Regions from separate parts of the Ureibacillus sp. 179-F W5.1 NHS genome, predicted to be linked through region 1. Evidence: riboswitches for the same ligand, from Rfam matches in the RefSeq annotation. Region 1 holds a riboswitch; the other holds the start of a gene.

Evidence for each region. Region 1 has a riboswitch for FMN ahead of ACH0B5_RS01450 (ECF transporter S component). Riboswitches for the same ligand answer to the same signal wherever they lie in the genome.
Region 2: another riboswitch for FMN. It lies ahead of ribE (riboflavin synthase); the one in region 1 lies ahead of ACH0B5_RS01450 (ECF transporter S component).

Annotation. Positions count from the first base shown of each region.
Region 1 is NZ_JBIQFG010000002.1:33,427-36,610, forward strand. It holds gene ACH0B5_RS01445 (hypothetical protein) at 1-743, shown strand, start outside; FMN riboswitch at 842-1,008, shown strand; gene ACH0B5_RS01450 (ECF transporter S component) at 1,264-1,842, shown strand; gene ACH0B5_RS01455 (MerR family transcriptional regulator) at 2,106-2,501, shown strand; gene glnA (type I glutamate--ammonia ligase) at 2,543-3,184, shown strand, end outside.
Region 2 is NZ_JBIQFG010000032.1:10,234-13,417, forward strand. It holds gene rlmD (23S rRNA (uracil(1939)-C(5))-methyltransferase RlmD) at 1-539, opposite strand, end outside; FMN riboswitch at 734-867, shown strand; FMN riboswitch at 1,011-1,144, shown strand; gene ribE (riboflavin synthase) at 1,266-1,904, shown strand; partial or broken gene ribB (3,4-dihydroxy-2-butanone-4-phosphate synthase) at 1,928-2,518, shown strand; gene ribH (6,7-dimethyl-8-ribityllumazine synthase) at 2,582-3,049, shown strand; gene pdaA (delta-lactam-biosynthetic de-N-acetylase) at 3,118-3,184, opposite strand, start outside.

The DNA.
Region 1 (3,184 bases):
TTCCAAATGAAAGAATTCAGGAGGATTTTGGTAATAGTCAACCTACAGGGGTTGAGCTATATAACAAATATGCACCATTGTTTAACGAAGAGGCTATTGGATTTCATAATTATCATCCGTATGACGGGGAAATTACTGAACGGGATAATCAAGTTGTTCACACATTACCAAGTGATCAATTATATGATGTTGGAACTGGTTCACTTACAACTTATACAGCATCACTAGTAGATACATTTGGAGATCATTATGATGAAGTTGTTCAATTAGATGAAACTGGTTCACCCTTTATATTCAGTGAAGTAGGAGAATCATCACCAATTCCATTGAATGGTGAAACGACTCAATACAACTATTATCAATTTACACAGCCAGATGGTCAGAGCTATTTAGTGCCTAACTTTAGAGCTTTTTATTCAACCGTAGAAGAAGCGATTCTTACAATGAAAGAAAACACAAATGATGTTTATCAATCCGTTATTGTTCCGGATGTTGATTACGATGTAACGGTTGAACAGGATGTGGTTACTGTAACATTCACTGAACAATTGGATTTAATGACTCTTGATCAACAACAAGCGATGAAAATGATTGAAGGAATTTTATTAACCGCAGCAAATTTCAATATGAACGTACAATTTAAAAATGTAACCCAAACCGAATGGCAAGGTTTTGATTTTACTACAACATTACCAATGCCGGTCGGTGCAAATGAAATACCATATTCAACAGTTTTTCAATAAATAGCGTTTGAAAATAGGAAATAAAAGGAAAAGTTTTTCCTATTGAACTATCTTTACAATATTTCAATTTCGAGATATAATGTTAAAAAATAATATTGATTCATCTTCGGGGCAGGGTGAAATTCCCGATCGGCGGTAATAGAAACTCATTCTCTTTTACATCGGAGGATTGCAATATAGTTTCTTAAGCCCGCGAGCTCAACTTAGAGCAGGATTTGGTGTGATTCCAAAGCCGACAGTATAGTCTGGATGGGAGAAGGTGAAGGTACGGTCTCTATATTCGTTTGTGGATAGGAAACTGTATGTGGAAGTATCGTTTGTACATTGTCGTATAACTTTACTTTTATTTAGCGTACCCTTTATAATACGCTTGTTTTCGCATACTTATTTTCTTATTTTTAATGTGCCTATTTCTCCCTTATGCAATTTTGCATAAGGGATTTTTCATGGAGAAGGCGAATATAGATGAAGGCTGTCCTTTCTTCTTGCGGGTTGAATCAGCAAAGAGGAGAGAAAGTAAATGAAAAATCAAAACCTTAAGTTACGTTCTTTTGTAACGATTGCCATGTTAAGTAGTATTTCTTTTATTCTGATGCTAATAAACTTCCCTTTACCGGGCTTCCCGGTATTTTTACAAATCGACTTTAGTGATACACCAGCTTTAATCGCAGCAATTACAATGGGACCGTTAGCTGGAATTTTAGTCGAACTGTTTAAAAATGTATTAGATTGGATTTTCTCAGGGACACCAACAGGGGTTCCGGTAGGTCATATGGCCAACTTTGTTACAGGTATTTTATTTATTTTACCTGTCTACTATCTTTATAAAAAGATACCTAAACTAGAAGGATTAATTTTAGGGTTAGCCGCAGGTACAGTCATTATGTCAGTAGGAATGAGTCTATTAAACTATGTAGCCTTTTTACCTATGTATTCTTACTTCCTTGGATGGGGTACTTTTGATATGAAAGAAACGATTGTGTTAGGTATTTTACCATTTAACTTTATAAAAGGAATTATGCTCATGATTGTAACGGTTTTATTATTCCGTACAATGAAAGTTTGGATCGAAAATCAACGAGCACAATATTTACTATAAATCAAAAGTTGTTCATTCATGTCATAAACTATGACGATAATGAACAGCTTTTTTATTTGAAAAAATTGATACAGAATGGCCCAACGTGAAAGCGTTGGGTTTTTTCGTTTTTTATGTCGTAAGCCCTTGATTATATAGGGAATTCGTTCCATCTAAAATTGCGATAAAAAAAATCTAAATTTCATATGTTATTTTTTCTAACATAGTATTGCTATTATACATAACATAGTTTAAAATAATGCTATGAAAGGGAGGAGATGTCGATGAGTCGAGAGTTTCGAAGAGCAATGCCGTTACTCCCTATTAGCATGGTAATGCAATTAACGGAGTTAACTGCGAGACAAATTCGATATTACGAGGAACATAAATTAATTGAGCCTGCAAGGTCAGAAGGCAATCGTAGAATGTTCTCATTAGATGATGTAGATGCATTATTAGAAATTCGTGAACTTCTCGATCAAGGGATTAACATGGCAGGAATTAAAAAAGTTTTTGATATGAGAAAAAACAACAATGTGAAATCTTCTAACAAACTATCTATTTCTGACGCAGAACTCCGCGCGATTTTACGTGAGGAAATGCAACAGGCACAAATTATGCAAAAGGCATCATTAAGGCAAGGGGATTTATCTCGCTTTTTTCAAGTAAAGGGTGAGTAAATTATATTTTTTAATTTAAAATTTTAGGAGTGTGGAAAAAGATGGCTAAGTACACAAAAGAAGACATTAAACAAATTGTGAAAGATAAAGGCGTAAAATATATTCGCCTACAATTTACAGACATTTTAGGTACGATTAAAAACGTAGAAATTCCTTTAAGCCAATTAGATAAGGCTTTAGATAACAAAATGATGTTTGACGGATCTTCCATTGAAGGTTTTGTACGTATTGAGGAATCAGATATGTACTTACAACCGGATTTAGATACTTTTGTTATCTTCCCTTGGACAGCGGAAAAAGGGAAAGTAGCCCGATTAATTTGTGATATTGTAAATCCGGATGGTACACCATTTGCTGGTGACCCACGCTCAAACTTAAAACGTGTATTAGGTAACATGGAAGAACTAGGATTTACAAGTTTCAACTTAGGACCAGAGCCAGAATTCTTCTTATTTAAATTAGATGAAAAAGGTAACCCAACTCTTGAATTAAATGATGATGGAGGATACTTCGACTTAGCACCAACTGACCTAGGTGAAAACTGCCGTCGTGATATCGTGTTAGAATTGGAAGAAATGGGCTTTGAAATTGAAGCTTCTCACCACGAGGTAGCTCCTGGACAACACGAAATTGATTTTAAATATGCAAATGCTATAGAAGCGTGTGATAATATTCAAACTTTC
Region 2 (3,184 bases), on a different contig from region 1:
TTTTGTAATATTTTTCGAGTCCCTACAGTGATTTTAGACGTTAGGGGATGTTGAACAGCACAATCATTAATATTTAATAATTTATTTGTCCCTTCAATATATAAACCTGCATAAACCCGTTTCCCTTCTTTTCTTACTTGGAAGGAACTTTTATTTCGATAATGCCAAGGGGTGTCCATCCCAAGGGTAGGGCGGATATCCGTCGTTTCAGCAATTGATTTAACGTACTTTTCTAATGCTTGTATGACCATATCCCGTTTTTCTTTAAGTTGCCCGCTATATGTTAAATGTTGCAGCTGACATCCTCCACATTCATTGTAAACAGGGCAGCTTGGCTCTTGGCGGTCTTTCGATACTTTACGGATGTTTAAAATTTCCGCTTCAGCAAAATTTCGCTGTACTTTTGAAACTTTTACAGTTACTTCTTCTCCAGGTAATGCACCTTTTACGAATACTACATTTCGTTTATAAAAGCCGACCCCTTCACCATTAATACCTAATCTTTTAATCGTTAAAGGAAATTTTTGACCAATTTCCATTACTACATTTTCGCCCAAAAGCGTTCACGTCCTTTATTTTGTTCATTTAACCATTATATCGAAGCACTATTTGAAAGCAAATGAATAAATTCTTCCTTTAAGTAAAAATCTATAGAGATACGTTTAGTGTTATTTTAAAATAAGTTATTAGCAATTATTTTGAAATCGTGTTATTCTTATTTCAATTAAATAAATTATTCCTTCGGGGTCGGGTGAAATTCCCAATCGACGGTGATGAAGTGAAACTTCTAAGCCCGTGAGCTTGTTATAAGCAGGATTTGGTGCGAATCCAAAGCCGACAGTATAGTCTGGATGGGAGAAGGAACTATTATAGATGTACCATTAAAATTGTTATTTTTAATGGTTTATTTGCTATAGTATTTTTTCTTTTTCAATCCCGATTCATTTCTGAACGGGATTTTTTATTTAATAGTTTAAAATTGAATACGGTTAAGCTTAAGATATATCTTAAGCATCCTTCGGGGTCGGGTGAAATTCCCAATCGACGGTGATGAAGCGAAACTTCTAAGCCCGTGAGCTTGTTAAGAGCAGGATTTGGTGCGAGTCCAAAGCCGACAGTATAGTCTGGATGGGAGAAGGATGAATTTTGGCACTTTTTGAAAATTAATTTCAAAAGGTTTATTTCGTTACGCCATTTTTAAATACTCCCAACTCCTTAGGACATTTTCTAAGGGGTTTTTTTATTTTTAGAAAGAGGTGAGTAGATTGTTTACAGGCATAATTGAAGATACGGGAAAAGTAGTTGGGATTAAAAAAGATATCGACAGTAGTCAATTGACCATTGTTACACCCAAAATTGTGTCTGATGCTAAATTGGGTGATAGCATTGCGGTTAATGGTGTATGTCTGACGATTACCCACTTAACTAGTGAAGAAATGACTGTAGATGTCATGCCAGAAACAGTAAAGGCAACAACGATTCATACGTTAAAATTAGGAGATATGGTCAATCTAGAACGGGCAATGAGTGCCAATGGCCGATTTGGTGGTCATATTGTTTCAGGACATGTAGATGGTGTAGGAACGATTAGAAGTAAAAGACCGGTTTCAAACGCAGTTTACATTGAAATTGAAATACCTAGAGAACTTATTGAAAATTGTATACCTAAAGGTTCTATTACAATTGATGGGACAAGCTTAACGCTATTTCAAGTATCCAGTAATACTGTTACAGTATCCCTTATTCCTCACACGTATGCAGAAACGATTTTAGGCATGAAAAGTGTAGGAGATAAAGTAAATATCGAAACAGATATGTTAGGGAAATACGTTTTACATCATTTAAGAAAAACGGATAATACGTCAAATATATCAATGGAATTTTTAAAACAAAACGGATTTTAACTATAAAAACGGTGGTGGAGAAAATGATCAATACAATAGAAGAAGCTTTAGAAGACTTAAAAAAAGGAAAGCCGATTATTGTTGTGGACGATGAAAATCGTGAAAACGAAGGAGATTTAGTCATTCTAGCTGAATTTGCCACACCGGAAAATATTAATTTTATGGCGACATTTGGTCGAGGTTTAATTTGTACACCGATTACGGAAGAACTGGCCAATAAACTAGAATTATTTCCGATGGTTGAACATAATACGGATAATCATCAAACAGCTTTTACAGTAAGTATCGATCATATGGAAACGACAACTGGAATCAGTGCGTATGAGCGATCCTTTACGATTTTACAAATGATTAAAGAAAATGCTAAGCCAGCCCATTTCAGACGTCCGGGTCACGTATTTCCGTTAATCGCAAAAAGAAACGGAGTGCTCGAAAGAAGAGGACATACTGAAGCAGCTATTGATTTGGCAAGAGCTTGTGGCAGCGTTCCGGCAGGTGTTATTTGTGAAATCATGGCTGATGATGGAATGATGTTACGCCTTGACGGCTTGAAGGATTTTGCAACAATGCATCGATTAAAAATTATTACGATTGAAGATTTAGTTCGATTTCGTTCAAAACAAAAAATTGGATAACACATTTTAAGACAATAATTTTATGACGAGGAGAATAGAACAATGGGAAAACGATTTGAAGCACAATTAATAGGAACAGATTTAAAAATAGGGATTGTTGTAGGACGTTTTAACGAGTTTATTACAACAAAATTATTAGATGGTGCCCTTGATGGTTTAAGAAGACATGGAGTAGATGAAGAAAATATTGATGTAGCATGGGTACCAGGAGCGTTTGAAGTACCATTTATCGCTAAACAAATGGTTGAAACAGGTAACTATGATGCGGTAATTGGGTTAGGTACAGTAATACGTGGAGCAACAACTCATTATGATTATGTTAATAACGAAGCAGCAAAAGGAATTGCTAGCGTTTCATTAAATTCAAATGTGCCAGTAATTTTCGGGATCGTAACAACAGAAAACATCGAACAAGCAATTGAACGTGCAGGTACAAAAGCGGGCAACAAAGGTTATGATTCTGCTGTTTCTGCCATTGAAATGGCCAACTTGAAAAAAATGTTTAAATAATGAATAGAAATCAATGCTTTTAACAAAATAAGTGCCAACACGCCTACTTTTCGTGTTGGCACTTTTTATTATTCTAATACGGATTCCATGACTAAATCGTCAAGGGAACCAAAAGTATACCCTTGTTTTTTCGCT